Nonomuraea sp. NBC_00507: one gene and its partner. The protein of the gene in region 1 binds, or shares a complex with, the protein of each later gene. Links are inferred from orthologs where the notes say so. Each region holds a gene or a part of one and is shown on either strand. Other genes may lie near its edges.

The links.
Region 2: sucB (region 1) and OHA25_RS20260 share a complex: the UniProt entries of both Escherichia coli proteins name them as parts of the 2-oxoglutarate dehydrogenase (OGDH) complex. The link is inferred for Nonomuraea sp. NBC_00507 from one-to-one orthologs.

Annotation. Positions count from the first base shown.
Region 1 is NZ_CP107853.1:9,726,809-9,734,791, forward strand. Bases 1-2,849 are described here. They hold sucB (2-oxoglutarate dehydrogenase, E2 component, dihydrolipoamide succinyltransferase), read left to right. Parts: upstream 1-604; coding sequence 605-2,095; downstream 2,096-2,849. Other genes in these bases: lpdA (dihydrolipoyl dehydrogenase), read left to right, coding at 1-565; OHA25_RS46885 (TIGR01777 family oxidoreductase), read left to right, coding at 2,197-2,849. Also shown: more of OHA25_RS46885, read left to right, coding at 2,850-3,090; OHA25_RS46890 (peptidase E), read left to right, coding at 3,129-3,866; lipoyl(octanoyl) transferase LipB, read left to right, coding at 3,905-4,609; OHA25_RS46900 (M48 family metallopeptidase), read left to right, coding at 4,668-5,648; lipA (lipoyl synthase), read left to right, coding at 5,691-6,620; OHA25_RS46915 (beta-glucosidase family protein), read left to right, coding at 7,425-7,983. UniProt on the Escherichia coli protein: E2 component of the 2-oxoglutarate dehydrogenase (OGDH) complex which catalyzes the second step in the conversion of 2-oxoglutarate to succinyl-CoA and CO(2).
Region 2 is NZ_CP107853.1:4,057,657-4,064,983, reverse strand. The notes cover bases 1-4,198. They hold OHA25_RS20260 (multifunctional oxoglutarate decarboxylase/oxoglutarate dehydrogenase thiamine pyrophosphate-binding subunit/dihydrolipoyllysine-residue succinyltransferase subunit), read left to right. Parts: upstream 1-359; coding sequence 360-3,998; downstream 3,999-4,198. Other genes in these bases: OHA25_RS20255 (Fic family protein), read left to right, coding at 4,166-4,198; OHA25_RS20265 (B3/B4 domain-containing protein), read left to right, coding at 1-155. Outside these bases: more of OHA25_RS20255, read left to right, coding at 4,199-5,398; OHA25_RS20250 (DUF6104 family protein), read left to right, coding at 5,410-5,589; OHA25_RS20245 (DUF4097 family beta strand repeat-containing protein), read left to right, coding at 5,680-6,483; OHA25_RS20240 (PadR family transcriptional regulator), read left to right, coding at 6,480-7,220; OHA25_RS20235 (oxygenase MpaB family protein), read right to left, coding at 7,235-7,327. UniProt on the Escherichia coli protein: E1 component of the 2-oxoglutarate dehydrogenase (OGDH) complex which catalyzes the decarboxylation of 2-oxoglutarate, the first step in the conversion of 2-oxoglutarate to succinyl-CoA and CO(2).

The DNA of each region.
Region 1 (7,983 bases):
CATGGGCTTCGAGGAGCAGGGCATCGCCATCGAACGTGGCGCCGTCGTGGTCGACGAGCACTGCCGCACCTCCGTGCCGGGGATCTACGCCATCGGCGACCTCATCCCCACCCTGCAGCTGGCCCACGCCGGCTTCGCCGAGGGGATCATGGTGGCCGAGCACATCGCCGGGCTCAACCCGCCGCCCATCGACTACGCGGGCGTGCCCCGCATCACCTACTCCGACCCCGAGGTCTCCTCGGTGGGGATCACCTCGAAGCAGGCGGCCGAGCGCGGCATCGAGATCGTCGAGCAGGTCTACGACCTCGCCGGAAACCCCAAGAGCCAGATCCTCGGCACCTCGGGCGCGGTGAAGGTCATCGCCCAGAAGGACGGCCCCGTCGTCGGTGTCCACATGGTGGGCCGGCGCATCGGCGAGCTCGTCACGGAAGGCCAGCTGATCTACAACTGGGAGGCGCTGCCCGCAGAGGTCGCCCAGCTCATCCACGCACACCCGACCCAGTCCGAGGCCTTGGGTGAGGCGATGCTGGCCCTGGCCGGCAAGCCGTTGCACGTCCACAACTAGTCCTAGCCCTCGAGATCAGAACGCGAGAGAAGAATAACGATGCCGGTCTCCGTACAGATGCCCCAGCTCGGCGAGAGCGTGACCGAGGGCACCGTCACCCGTTGGCTGAAGAAGGAGGGCGAGCGCGTCGAGGCCGACGAGCCGCTCCTCGAAGTGTCGACCGACAAGGTCGACACCGAAATCCCGTCGCCGTCCGCGGGTGTGCTCACCAAGATCGTCGTGGCCGAGGACGAGACGGTCGAGGTCGGGGCCGAGCTCGCCGTCATCGACGAGAACGCCCAGCCGGGCGCCGCCGCCCCGGCTCCTGAGGCGGCGGCCCCCGCCCAGGCGCCCGCTCCGCCGCAGCCCGAGCCCGAGCCCGAGCCCGAGCCTGCCCCGGCGCCGGTCTCCTCGATCCCGCAGCCGGCCCCCGCTCAGCCGACGCCGCCGCCCGCCCCGGCGCCCGCCCCGGCCCCGCAGGCCGCTCCTCCGGCCCCGCAGGCCGCTCCCCCGGCGCAGCCGGCCGCCGAGCCGACCCCGCTGCCCTCGGGTGAGAGCCCCTACGTCACGCCGCTGGTGCGCAAGCTCGCCAACGAGCACGGCGTCGACCTCGACGCGATCAACGGCACCGGCGTGGGTGGCCGCATCCGCAAGCAGGACGTGCTCGAGGCGGCCAAGGCCCAGCGTGAGAAGGCCGCCGCGGCCGAGGCCGCGCCGGCACCCGCCGCCGTCCAGCCCGCTCCGGCCGCCGCCCCGGCTCCGGCCGCGCAGGCCGCCCCGGTCGCCGCGGTCGCCGCGGCGCCCGAGCCGGTGGCGGTCGACACCACGCTGCGGGGCCGCACGGAGAAGATGTCGCGACTGCGTCAGACCATCGCCAAGCGCATGGTCGAGTCGCTGCAGACCGCCGCGCAGCTCACCTCGGTCGTCGAGGTGGACGTCACCAAGATCGCGCGGCTGCGGGCGAAGGCGAAGGACGACTTCTTCCGCCGCGAGGGCGTGAAGCTGACCTTCACCCCCTTCTTCGCCATGGCGGCGGTCGAGGCGCTCAAGCAGCACCCGAAGCTCAACGCCACGATCAACAACGAGACCAACGAGGTGACCTACTTCGACGTGGAGAACCTCGGCGTCGCGGTGGACACCGAGCGCGGCCTGCTGGCGGCGGTCGTCAAGAACGCCGGCGACCTCAACCTGGCCGGTCTCGCCCGCAAGATCACCGACGTCGCCGAGCGCACCCGCAACAACCAGGTGACGCCCGACGAGCTCACCGGCGGCACGTTCACGCTGACCAACACCGGCAGCCGGGGCGCGCTGTTCGACACGCCGATCCTCAACCAGCCGCAGGTGGGCATGCTCGGCACCGGCGCCGTCGTGAAGCGGCCCGTGGTGGTCGACACGCCTGAGGGCGAGGTCATCGCGGTGCGGTCGATGGTCTACCTGGCGCTGACCTACGACCACCGCCTGGTGGACGGGGCGGACGCGGCGCGCTTCCTGACGACGATCAAGCGCCGTCTGGAGGAGGGCCGCTTCGAGGCCCAGCTCGGCCTCGCGTAAGGGGTTCAGGGAAAGGGCCGGGCGGGGTTCCGCCCGGCCCTTTCCCTGTGCCGGCCCGGTTCGCCGGGCGCATCCGCGGGTGGGCCGCGTAGGGTGAGCGTATGGCGATCATCGTGACGGGAGCGTCGGGGTTGCTCGGCACGTCGCTGGTGGCGGCGCTGCGGGCCGAGGGGCAAGAGGTCGTCAGGCTGGTGCGCCGGGAGCCGAGGAGCCCGGACGAGGCCTACTGGCAGCCCGCCGAGCAGGAGGTCGACCTTGCCGCGCTGGACGGCGCCGAGGCCGTCGTGCACCTGGCCGGGGCCTCGATCGGGGACAAGCGGTGGACGGCGGCGTACAAGCGGGAGCTGGTCGACAGCCGGGTGCGGAGCACCCGGGTGCTCGTGGACGCCCTGCGCGCGCTGTCCAGGCCACCCGAGGTGCTCCTGTCGGCCTCCGGAGTGGACTTCTACGGCGACACCGGCGACCGGGAGATCGACGAGAGCGAGGACCGGGGCACGGGGTTCCTGGCGGACCTGTGCGTGCAGTGGGAGGCCGAGGCGCGGCGGGCCAGCGAGGCGGGCATCAGGACCGTGCAGATGCGGTCCGGGCTTGCGCTGAGCCGGCGGGGCGGGGTGCTGGGCCGGGTGTTGCCGATCTTCAAGATGGGGCTGGGAGCGCCGCTGGGATCGGGAAAGCAGTACTGGTCGTGGATCTCCTTGAACGACTGGGTGGGAGCCGCACGACATGTCCTGAAAAATCGGGATGTGGCTGGGCCGGTCAACTTCACCTCGCCCTCCCCCGTCACCAACGCCGAGTTCACCCGTGCCATCGCAAAAGCCCTGGGCAGGAGCATGATGCCGATGCCGGTCCCGGCGTTCGCGCTGTCCATAGGGCTCGGTGAGTTCGCCCGCGAGGGGCTGCTGCCCAGCCACCGCGTCCTGCCGCGCACCCTGCTGGACAGCGGCTACGGCTTCGCCCATACCAGTCTCGGTGAGGCGCTGAGCGCCGTACTCTAGGGGCCGTTCATCCTTCTTTTCAGGTAGGAGATCATGACATGATCCGGTCAGGACAGTCGCACATCCTCGCGATCGGGGGTGGCTCGTTTCGCCCGAGTGCGCGTTACAGCTTCATCGAGGCGAGCGGCCTGCTGCGCTACGGGCTCGACCTGACCGGCCAGGACCGGCCCAAGCTCGGCCTGCTCGCCACCGCCACGGGCGATGCGTCGGACTGGCTGCTGAAGATGTACGGCGCGTTCGCGGGCTGGGACGTCGAGCTGAGCCACTTGACGGTGTTCCCGATGCCCAACGTGGCCGACCCCAAGGCGTGGATCCTGGAGCAGGACATGATCTACGTGAGCGGCGGCAGCGTGGCCAACCTCATGGCGTTGTGGCGGCTGCACGGCCTCGACGAGGCGTTCGAGGAGGCCTGGCGGTCCGGGGTGGTGCTCACGGGGCAGAGCGCCGGCGCCCTGTGCTGGCACGTGGGCGGCAACACCGACTCCTTCGGCCCCGAGCTGCGGCCCTGGTCCGACGGGCTCGCGCTGCTGCCCTACTCGTGCGGCGTCCACTACGACTCCGACCCGCAGCGGCGCCCGCTGCTGCACGCGTCGGTGGCCAGCGGCGAGCTGCCCGCCGGCTTCGCCGCCGACGAGGGCGTCGGCCTCCACTACGTGGGCACGGAGTTCATCCAGGCGGTGTCCGTCGAGCCCGGCGGCTCCGCCTACCGGCTGGAGCACGACGGGGCGGCGGGCATCAAGGAGTTGAGGATCGAGCCTCGTCTGCTCACACCCTGAATTACCCTTCAAGGGTGAGGGAACGGCACAATAGGCTCATGCGCCCCGGAGCTCGCACCCACGGGGACGATCCCCACGCACTGGCCATCGTCCGTCTCGGCGTCGACGTCCCCTACGAGCAGGCCTGGTCGCTGCAGCGCTGGGTGCACGGCAAGCGCGTGGCGGGCGAGCTGCCCGACACCGTACTGATCCTCGAGCACGCGCCCGTCTACACCGCGGGAAAGCGCACCGCCCCGCAGGAGCGCCCGTCCGACGGCACCCCGGTCATCGACGTCGATCGCGGCGGCCGGCTCACCTGGCACGGTCCCGGGCAGCTCGTCGCCTATCCGATCGTCGGCGGCGTCACGGACGTGATCACGTACGCCTGCCGCCTGGAGGAGACGATGATCCAGGTGTGCGCCGACTTCGGCGTCACCGCCCGGCGGGTGCCGGGCAGGGGCGGCGTGTGGGCGAAGGGCGATCCGAACCTGGGGCTGCCGGATCGCCAGCTCGGCGCGGTCGGCATCCGCGTCTCGCGCGGCGTCACCATGCACGGCTTCGCGCTCAACTGCGCCAACGACCCTCGCTGGTTCAACCGCATCGCGCCGTGCGGGCTGCCCGACGTGGGCGTCTCCTCGCTGTCGGCGGAGACCGGCCGGCGCATCGTGGTCGAAGAGGTCCTGCCGATCGCGGAGAAGCGGCTGGCCGAGGCGCTCGGCATGGAGGCGTTCGAGCTGCACGAAGAGGACCTCCTCCGGAGGTAACCGGATCGGCATTTAATAGCGTCGAAAACCGGGATATCACCGGCTTACCATCACCCGTGTGAAGCGCCTCCTGGCTCTCCTTCTCGCGCTCCTCGTGCACCTGATGACGCTGGCGTTCCTCGTGCTGGGCGCGTGGACCATCCTGGCGCACGCGGATTCACTGCTCGCGTGGCTGCTCGGCGGGCTGTGCCTGGCCATCGGCTGGGTGCTGCGGCCACGCCTGGCCCGGCTGCCCGCCGACGCCGAGACGCTCGAGCACGACTCGGCCCCTGAGCTGTACGCCGTCGCCGAGCGCGTGGCGGACCGGGTCGGCGTGACGCGGCCGCGCAAGATCGCGATCAGAGACCTGGCCGCCGAGACCGGCTACGACCGGGTGGGCCTGGCACGTACGCCGGTGCTGGTCGTGGGGCTGCCGCTGTGGCTGGCCCTGCCGCCCAGGCAGCGGGTGACGCTGCTGGCGAGCGCGTACGCCCGCGTGCCGACCGGTGAGGAGCTCATCGTGGGTGGCGCGCTGGACACGCTGGAGGCCTGGCGGGACGCCCTGATGGAGGCCGGGCCGCTGCGGGTCAGGGAAGAGGCGCACACCACGATCACCGCCGCCTCCCTGGGCGTCGCCGACCAGCCGGGGACCGCGTACGAGGTGGCGGGGTTCTTCGGCCGCCTGCTCGGCCGGGTGCTCGGCGCTCCCGTGCTGCTGATGCGGTACGCGCTCAGCCGGCTGGCCCGCGCCGGCGAGCCCCGTACCAGGGAACGGCGGCAGGCGCTGACGCGGCGGGTCGCCTCCGCGGCGGAGCAGGCGGAGCTGGAGGAGCTGCGGTCCGGCGGCTACCTGGCGCCGATGCAGGCGGCGGCGCTGCGCGGCGAAAACGCGGCGTCGATCAGGCAGGCTGCGCTGGCCAGGTCCCGGCTCACCGCCGACGGCGTGCTCGCCGCGGCCCCGCACTGCGATCTGCTCGGCACGCGCGCGTCCGAGCGCATCGACGACGAGCTCCAGACCTATTACGCCCGGGCGATCCGCGGCTTCGGTCTCATCTCGTGACCCTCGACCGGGCCGGCTCACCGGGAGACGTAAGCTGAGGACGTGACCGTTGCTCCTGAAGGCCGAAAGCTCCTCCGCCTGGAGGTGCGCAACGCCGAAACCCCTATCGAGCGCAAGCCCCCATGGATCAAGACCAAGCTCAAGACGGGCCCCGAATACACCGAGCTGAAATCGCTCGTGCGCCGCGAGGGCCTGCACACGGTCTGTGAAGAGGCGGGCTGTCCCAATATCTACGAGTGCTGGGAAGACCGCGAGGCGACCTTCCTCATCGGCGGCGACCAGTGCACGCGCCGCTGCGACTTCTGCCAGATCGACACGGGCAAGCCGAAGGAGTACGACCGCGACGAGCCGCGCCGGGTCGCCGAGTCCGTCCAGCAGATGGGCTTGAAGTACGCGACCGTGACCGGCGTGGCCCGCGACGACCTGCCCGACGGCGGGGCCTGGCTCTACGCCGAGACCGCCCGCCAGATCCACGCCCTGCTGCCCGGCTGCGGCGTCGAGCTGCTGGTGCCCGACTTCAACGGCAACCGCGAGCAGCTGGAGGAGGTCTTCTCCAGCAAGCCGGAGGTGTTCGCGCACAACGTGGAGACTGTGCCGCGGATCTTCAAGCGCATCCGTCCCGCGTTCCGCTACGACCGATCCCTCAACGTGATCACCATGGCCCGCGAGGCCGGGCTGGTCACCAAGTCCAACCTGATCCTGGGCATGGGCGAGACCCGCGAGGAGATCGTCGAGGCCATGCGCGACCTGCACGCGGCCGGCACCGACCTGCTGACCATCACGCAATACCTGCGGCCGACGCCCCGCCACCACCCGGTGGAGCGGTGGGTGAAGCCGGAGGAGTTCGTCGAGCTGCAGGCCGAGGCCGAGGCGATCGGGTTCGCCGGCGTCCTGTCCGGGCCGCTGGTCCGCTCGTCCTACCGGGCGGGCAAGCTCTACAAGCAGGCCATCGAGGCGCGCCAGACCGCTTGAGGCCAGCTGAGGACAGCCCCGGGCGCGCTCGCCCGGGGCTCTTTCGCTTTCGCGTGCTGGGGCGCGTCGTTACCATGGCCGGGGGCATCCGACGGAGGGCGACGGGGCATGGCCGTACTGATCCGCACCAGTGATGTTCCCGCAAGCGCCGCCACGACGCCTGGCGGAGCATCGTGTGCGACACGCTCGGCCCCCTCGACTTACGCATCGATCCGGAAGCGCCGTTGCGGGGCGAGATCGAGATGGGGCGGCTCGGCGCCGTGGGCGTCGGCCGGATACTTACGTCCACGCCGCACAGCGTGCACCGCACCGCCGGGCTGATCCACCGTGACAATCCCGACCTCTACCGGGTGGTGCTGGCCCTTTCTGGCAGCCCGCGCCTGGCCCAGGACGAGCGGTACACGCAGCTGAGCCGGGGCGAGTTCGCGATCTACGACTTCACTCGGCCGTACGAACTGGCCTATGACAGCGCCGTGCGGCTGGCCGTGTTCAGCGTCCCGCACGACCTGCTGGCCCTGCCCGCCGGCTCGGTCGCCGCGCTCACCGCGTTGCCCATCAGCGCCGACTGCGGCGCGGGCGCGCCGGCCGTGCCGCTGCTGCTGCGCGTGCACGCCTTCATCGAGCAGCGCCTGGGCGAGATCGACCTGGACCCGGGCGCGATCGCGGCCGCGCACCACATCTCCGCGCGCGCACGATGTGGCGGTCGAGGCGCTGGTGCCCGAATTGCTGGAGTTCTTCGCACTTTAGGTAACGCTAAGGTAACAAACCTATCGAGTGGTTGGTTTTCTGGTGAACACTGGGCGGGTGGACTTCGACGAACTGATCACCCGCCTGGACCTCACCACCAAGATCGGACTGCTCACCGGGGCGGACATGTGGTCGCTCCCGCCGGTTCCCGAGATCGGCCTGGACCGGCTCGTCATGAGCGACGGACCCATCGGCGTGCGCGGGGAGCAGTGGAGTTCCGCCGACCCGTCGATCGCGCTGCCGAGCCCGACCGCGCTCGCCGCGACCTGGGACCTGGACCTGGTCAGGCGGGCCGGGCGGCTGCTCGCCCAGGAGGCCCGGCGCAAGGGGGTGCACGTGCTGCTCGCCCCCACGCTCAACCTGCACCGTTCGCCGCTCGGTGGGCGGCATTTCGAGTGCTTCTCGGAGGATGCGTACCTGACGGGTGAACTCGGCGCGGCGTACGTCGAGGGCGTGCAGGAGGGCGGCGTGGCCACCACGCCCAAGCACTTCGTGGCCAACGACTTCGAGACCGACCGGTTCACTGTGGACGTCCGTGTGGGTGAGCAGGCGCTGCGGGAGGTGTACCTGCGGCCGTTCGAGCGCGTGGTGCGGGCGGGCGCCTGGGGCGTCATGA
Region 2 (7,327 bases), 5.7 Mb from region 1 along the record:
CCGAGGAGACCACGAACGCGATCTTCCTGCTGGAGCGGCTGGAGCCGATGTCGGTGGAGGAGCTCAAGGAGGCCGGCGAGGAACTCGCCGATCTTCTGTCCCAGTTGTCCCCTGAGGTGCGGATCGCTAGCAGACTTCTGTCCAGTGGGAAATAAACCCGATGTCCTAGTGTTGATACCAAACAGCAACAAACGCGGCACCACCTGGATTGACGAGGGGGTCGTGACCTCTTTGCGCGGTCTTGAGAGGATCGTGCGAGGCGGCACGGGCTCCCGGGCGCATGCTGCCAGTCCGGGCGAGTAGCCTTGGACAGGTTCTCTAACATCAACGCCGATCTGCGGAAGAGGGCGATTTCCGCCGTGTCGTCTGAGTCGTCGCGGGCAAACCCGCTGGCAAGCTTTGGACAGAACGAGTGGCTTGTCGACGAGCTCTATCAGAAGTACCTCCAGGACCCCGAGTCGGTCGACAAGGCCTGGTGGAACTTCTTCGCTGACTACAACCCTGATTACGGACCGGGCCGTACCCCGGTCAAAGAAGCGGCGAACGGCACTGTGACCGCCCCCGCTCCCACCCCGGCGCCCCCCAAGGCGCCACCGGCGGCCGAGAAGCCGAAGCAGCCTGCCACTCCGGTCCCCAAGGACGCCGAAGAGGTCAAGCTGCGCGGCGCCGCGGCCCGCACGGCGGCCAACATGGACCTGTCGCTGTCGGTCCCGACCGCGACGAGTGTGCGAGCCATCCCGGCGAAGCTGCTCATCGACAACCGCATTGTGATCAACAATCACCTCAAGCGGGGTCGTGGCGGCAAGGTCTCCTTCACGCACCTGATCGGCTTCGCGATCGTCAAGGCGCTGAAGGCCATGCCGGAGATGAACTACTCCTTCGCGGAGGTCGACGGCAAGCCGACGCTGGTCAAGCCCGCGCACGTGGGCTTCGGCCTGGCGATCGACGTGCAGAAGAGCAACGGCGAGCGCCAGCTCCTCGTGCCCTCGATCAAGGGCGCCGAGGAGATGGACTTCCGGCAGTTCTGGATGGCCTACGAGGACGTCGTCCGCAAGGCCCGCGCGGGCAAGCTGGGCGTCGACGACTTCGCCGGCACCACGATCTCGCTGACCAACCCGGGCACCATTGGCACGGTGCACTCGGTGCCGCGTCTGATGCCGGGCCAGGGCACGATCATCGGCGTCGGCGCGATGGAATACCCGGCCGAATACCAGGGCGCCTCGCCCGACACGCTGTCGCGGCTGGCCGTCTCCAAGGTCATGACGCTGACCAGCACCTACGACCACCGGATCATCCAGGGCGCCCAGTCGGGCGACTTCCTGCGCCAGATCCACCGGTTGCTGCTCGGCGAGGACGGCTTCTACGACGAGATCTTCGAGGCGCTGCGGATCCCCTACGAGCCGGTCCGCTGGGTCCAGGACATCTCCGCCACCCACGACGACGACGTGGCCAAGTCCGCCCGCGTGATCGAGCTGATCCACGCCTACCGGGTGCGCGGCCACCTCATGGCCGAGACCGACCCGCTGGAATACAAGCAGCGCAAGCACCCCGACCTCGACATCCAGTCGCACGGCCTGACGCTGTGGGACCTGGAGCGCGAGTTCGCCACCGGCGGCTTCGGCGGCAAGCCGCTGATGAAGCTGCGTGACATCCTGGGCGTGCTGCGTGACTCCTACTGCCGCACGGTCGGCATCGAGTACATGCACATCCAGAACCCGGAAGAGCGGGCCTGGATCCAGGCGCGGGTGGAGAAGGCGCACAAGTCGCCCGAGCGTGACGAGCAGCTCAACATCCTGTCGCGGCTCAACACCGCCGAGGCGTTCGAGACGTTCCTCCAGACCAAGTTCGTCGGTCAGAAGCGCTTCTCGCTGGAGGGCGGCGAGTCCCTGATCCCGCTGCTCGACTCGGTGATCAGCGACGCCGCCGACGAGGGCCTCGACGAGGTCGTCATGGGCATGGCCCACCGCGGCCGCCTCAACGTGCTGGCCAACATCGTGGGCAAGTCCTACGCCCAGATCTTCGGCGAGTTCGAGGGCAACATCGACCCGCGCACCGCGCACGGCTCCGGTGACGTGAAGTATCACCTCGGCGCGACCGGCGAGTTCACCTCGCCGAGCGGCAACACGATCTCCGCGTCCGTGGTCGCCAACCCCTCCCACCTGGAGGCGGTCGACCCGGTGCTCGAGGGCGTCGTCCGCGCCAAGCAGGACCTCATCGAGCGTGGTGAGGAGGGCTTCACCGTCCTGCCCGTGCTCATCCACGGCGACGCGGCCTTCGCCGGCCAGGGCGTCGTGGCCGAGACGCTCAACCTGTCGCAGCTGCGCGGCTACCGCACCGGCGGCACCGTGCACGTGGTGGTCAACAACCAGGTCGGCTTCACGACCTCGCCCGCCTCGTCCCGCTCGTCGGTCTACGCCACCGACGTGGCGCGGATGATCCAGGCGCCGATCTTCCACGTCAACGGCGACGACCCCGAGCAGGTGGTCCGCGTGGGCCGGCTGGCCTACGAATACCGCCAGGCGTTCCGCAAGGACGTGGTCATCGACCTGATCTGCTACCGCCGCCGCGGCCACAACGAGGGCGACAACCCCGCCTTCACCCAGCCGCTGATGTACGACCTCATCGACGCCAAGCGCTCGACCCGCAAGCTCTACACCGAGGCGCTGATCGGCCGGGGCGACATCACGGTCGAGGAGGCCGAGTCCGCGCTGCGCGACTACCAGGCCAAGCTGGAGCAGGCGTTCACCGAGGTCCGCGAGGCGGCCAAGAAGCCGGCGGAGGCGGCCGCGATGCGGGTGCCGCCGACCGAGGTCGTCAAGTGGTCGCACGACGACACGCCGACCGCGATCAGTGACGAGACGCTCAAGCGCATCGTCGACACCCAGCTCAACCTGCCCGACGGCTTCACGCCGCACCCGCGCCTGGCGCCGGTGCTGCAGCGCCGCGGCCAGATGGTCGAGCAGGACGCGATCGACTGGGCGATGGGCGAGACGCTGGCGTTCGGCTCGCTGCTGATGGACGGCCACCCGGTGCGGCTGGTCGGCCAGGACTCGCGGCGCGGCACGTTCACCCAGCGCCACGCGGTGCTGGTGGACCGGATGACCGGCGCCGACCACACCCCGCTGAAGGCGTTCAACCAGGGCACCACGAAGCTCTACGTCTACGACTCGCTGCTCAGCGAGTTCGCGGCGCTCGGCTTCGAATACGGCTACAGCGTCGTCCGCCCGGACGCCCTGGTCCTCTGGGAGGCGCAGTTCGGCGACTTCGTCAACGGCGCCCAGACGATCATCGACGAGTTCATCTCGTCGGGCGAGCAGAAGTGGGGGCAGAAGTCCTCGGTCGTGCTGCTGTTGCCGCACGGCTTCGAGGGTCAGGGCCCCGACCACTCCTCGGCCCGCATCGAGCGGTTCCTGCAGGTCTGCGCGCTCGACAACATGACGGTCGCGCAGCCCACCACGCCGGCCAACTACTTCCACCTGCTGCGCTGGCAGGTGGAGTCCAACCGGCACAAGCCGCTGGTGGTCTTCACACCGAAGTGGCTGCTGCGCCACAAGGCGGCCACCTCCAAGGCGTCCGACTTCACCTCGGGCACCTTCCAGCCGGTCCTCGGCGACACCACCGTCGACCCGGCCAAGGTGACCAAGGTCGTCCTCACCTCCGGCAAGCTCTACTACGAGCTGGCCGCGCAGCGTGACAAGACGGGCCGCGACGACGTCGCCCTCGTCCGGCTGGAGCGGCTCTACCCGTTCCCGGCGGAGGAGCTGCAGGCCGAGCTGGGCCGCTATGGCGCGCAGGTGGAGCTGATCTGGGCCCAGGACGAGCCGGCCAACATGGGGCCGTGGCCCTACCTGACGCTGAAGCTGGCCGAGGACCCGCAGACGCTGGGCGGCCGGCCGGTGCGGCGGGTGTCGCGCACGCCCAACAGCTCGCCGGCGACGGGCTCGCACCACGGCCACGACACCGAGCTGGAGGAGATCCTCCACCAGGTCTACGGCTGACGATCCAGCCAGCCAACTGCTAAATTGGCAGTTGTTAGCAGCTAATTAGCAGCTAACAACTGCCAATTTTAGTAGGTGGTCCGTTGCGCCAACCTCAGAAACCGCCACCGTGGCGGGAGCTATGGCTTGAAGCCGACAGTCTCTGGCTGCTGTCAGCAGTCGATTCCATGGAGCGCTACCTGCCCTGGGACGAGGTTCGCCGTCGCACGCCGCCGGCCGGTCTGACGCACAAGCAGTGGTGGCTCGGCCTCAAGATGGCACGGCTCGGCATGCGACGGGATCTCCCTCTGGCGGACTCGGCCGGCGCGCCCTTCACCTACGCACTGCCGGATGAGGTGCTACGGGGCCTGGAGGCGCTCAACCGCGACCTGAGCGGCCGGATCGGCACGCCGGAGCCCGTTGCCAACCCGCTGACCCGCGACCGCTATCTCATCAGCTCACTGATCGAAGAGGCCATCACGTCCAGCCAGCTCGAAGGTGCCGCGACCACGTACATGGTGGCCAAGGACATGCTGCGCAGTGGCCGCAAGCCGCAGACGGTCGACGAGCTCATGATCCGCAACAACTACCTCGTCATGCGCCGCATCGGCGAGCTGCGCAACGAGCCCCTGACGCCTGCTCTCATCTGCGACATCCAGCGCATGGTCACCGAAGGCACCCTGCACAACCCGGCCGCCGCGGGCCGCTTCCAGCTGCCGGGCGAGAAACGCGTCGTGGTCGCCGACACCTACGGCGAGATCCTGCACGAGCCTCCCCCCGCCGAGGAACTGCCTGAGCGGATTCAACGATTGTGCGACTTCGCCAACGGCAACTCGCACACCACGTACGTGCCTCCGGTGATCAGGGCTGTGGCAGTGCATTTCATGCTGGCCTACGACCATCCGTTCGAGGACGGCAACGGGAGGACGGCACGCGCGCTGTTCTACTGGTCGATGCTCAATCAGGGCTATTGGCTCACCGAGTTCATCTCGATCTCCCGGATCCTGAAGAACTCACCCGCCCGCTACGGCCGCAGCTTCCTGCACGTCGAGCAGGACGAGAACGACCTCACCTACTTCGTCATCCACCAGCTCGACGTCCTACGCCGTGCCATCGACGACCTGCATGCCTACCTCGACAAAAAGATCGCCGAGACCCGCGAGGTCCAGGCCTATCTGGCCCGTGCCCGCAAGGGGGCCTTCAACGCCCGGCAGATCGCCCTTCTGGCGCATGCCGCGGACCATCCCAGCGCCGAGTACACCGTGGCTTCCCACGCCGCCGGCCACCAAATCGTGCTCCAGACGGCCAGAACCGACCTGCGCGAGCTGGAGCACCGCGGGCTACTCACTAAAGTCAGACGAGGGCGCGCCGATGCCTGGATACCGGTCGGCGACCTGGCGTCACGGCTGCGTACGGACTGAATGGGAGCATGATGTACTTCACCGATCGGGGGATCGAGGAACTCGTCGAACGGCGGGGTGAGGAAGAGGTCAGCCTGCTGTGGCTGGGTGAGCGGCTGCGCGAGTTCGTGGACCTCAACCCCGAGTTCGAGATCCCGGTCGAGCGCCTGGCCACGTGGCTGGCGCGGCTCGACGACGAGGACGACGAGTAACCCCGCGATAGACGCGATACATCTTGAGTTTTGGCTAGACGCGACATATCGTGTCTTACATAGGGATGTGTCGCCAGGAGGGCGGGGATCATGCAGCAGTGGACGATCGAGGCACCGGAACAGCTGACGTTCGGCCCAGTGGAGTCGCTCGACGTGCGGATCGTCGCCGGGCGGCTGGACGTGCTGGCCAGCGAGGGCCCGCCCACTCTCGAGGTCGCCGAGTTCGAGTCGGCCTCGCCGCTGATGGTGACCTATGACGAGGACGCCAAGGAGCTCATCGTCGCGTACAAGGACCTCACCTGGGACGGCCTGCTCGGCTGGCTGCGGCGCGACCGGCGCAGGACGGTCCTGACGATCACCGTGCCGAAGGGCTGCAGCGTCAACGCAGGCGTGGTGTCCGCGCCCGCCGTGGTGGCCGGGTTCGAGAAGATGACCCAGGTGAGGAGCGTGAGCGCGGAGATCGTGCTGGACGGGGTCAGCGGCGACGTCAGCGCCACGACCGTCTCGGGCGCGGTCGAAAGCCGGGCGATGGCCGGCGATCTGGCGTTCAAGAGCGTCTCAGGAGATCTGACCGTGGCCGACGGCACGCCGCGCCGGCTGCGGGCGAACACCGTCTCCGGCCGCATCACCGCGGATCTCGCGCTGCAACCCACGGGTCATGTCACGCTCAACAGCGTCTCCGGTGACATCCTGGTCAGACTGCCAGAGAACGCGGACGCGGACGTCAGGGTGCGTTCCACGTCCGGCAGGCTAGTGAGCACGTTCGAGGAATTGTCCACCATGAGCAGCCCAGGCACGAAAACGATGTCGGGGCGGCTGGGCGGCGGCATGGCCTCGGTGTCGGCGATCACGGTCTCCGGTGAGGTCACGCTGCTCAAGGGAGAGAAGGAATGAGCCCTGTATTCGGTCACGGCCGGCTCCGGCTGTACCTGCTCAAGCTGCTGGAGGAGAGCCCGCGCCACGGTTACGAGGTGATCAGGCTGCTCCAGGACCGCTTCCTCGGCGTCTACTCGCCCTCCCCCGGCACGATCTACCCACGCCTGGCCCGCCTGGAGGAGGAGGGCCTGGTGACGCATGAGGTGGTCGAGGGCAAGAAGGTGTTCTCGATCACCGACAAGGGCCGCGACGAGCTGAACGCCCGCCTCGACGAGCTCGACGACCTGGAACAGGAGATCTCCGCCTCGGTTCGCGACATCGCCCGCGAGGTCAAGGAGGACGTCCGCGACACGGTCAGGTCCCTGCGCGACGAGCTGACGCGGATGGCCAAGGACGTGCGCACCGGCGCCAAAGAGGACGACAGGCGGCTCAGGCAGCAGCAGAAGGAGGACCTCAAGCGGCTGCGGGAGCAGCAGAAGCGGCAGTGGACGGAGCACGCCTACCAGTGGCAGGGGCAGGGTGAGCGGCTGGCCGGCGAGTGGCGCAGGATCTGGACGGAGGTCTGGGCCACGCTCGGCGGCGAGGCGCCCAGCCGCGCCGATCTCGATGCCGAGCTGGGCGAGCTGCTGGCCGACTTCGTCGCCCAGGCCCGGCAGGAGGCCTCGCAGGCCCGGCTGACGCCGGAGATGCTGGCCGAGCTGCGTCAGACGCTCGACGACGCCGGCCGCCGCATCCGCGACATCCTCGAGCCCTGACCTGATCTCGCGCGCTACGCGGAGCGGAGCTGGCGCTCGAGGCGGCGGGAGATCCGTGCGGCCTTGCGCGCGTGGTAGGCGATCGGCATGTAACGCAGGCGTTCGGG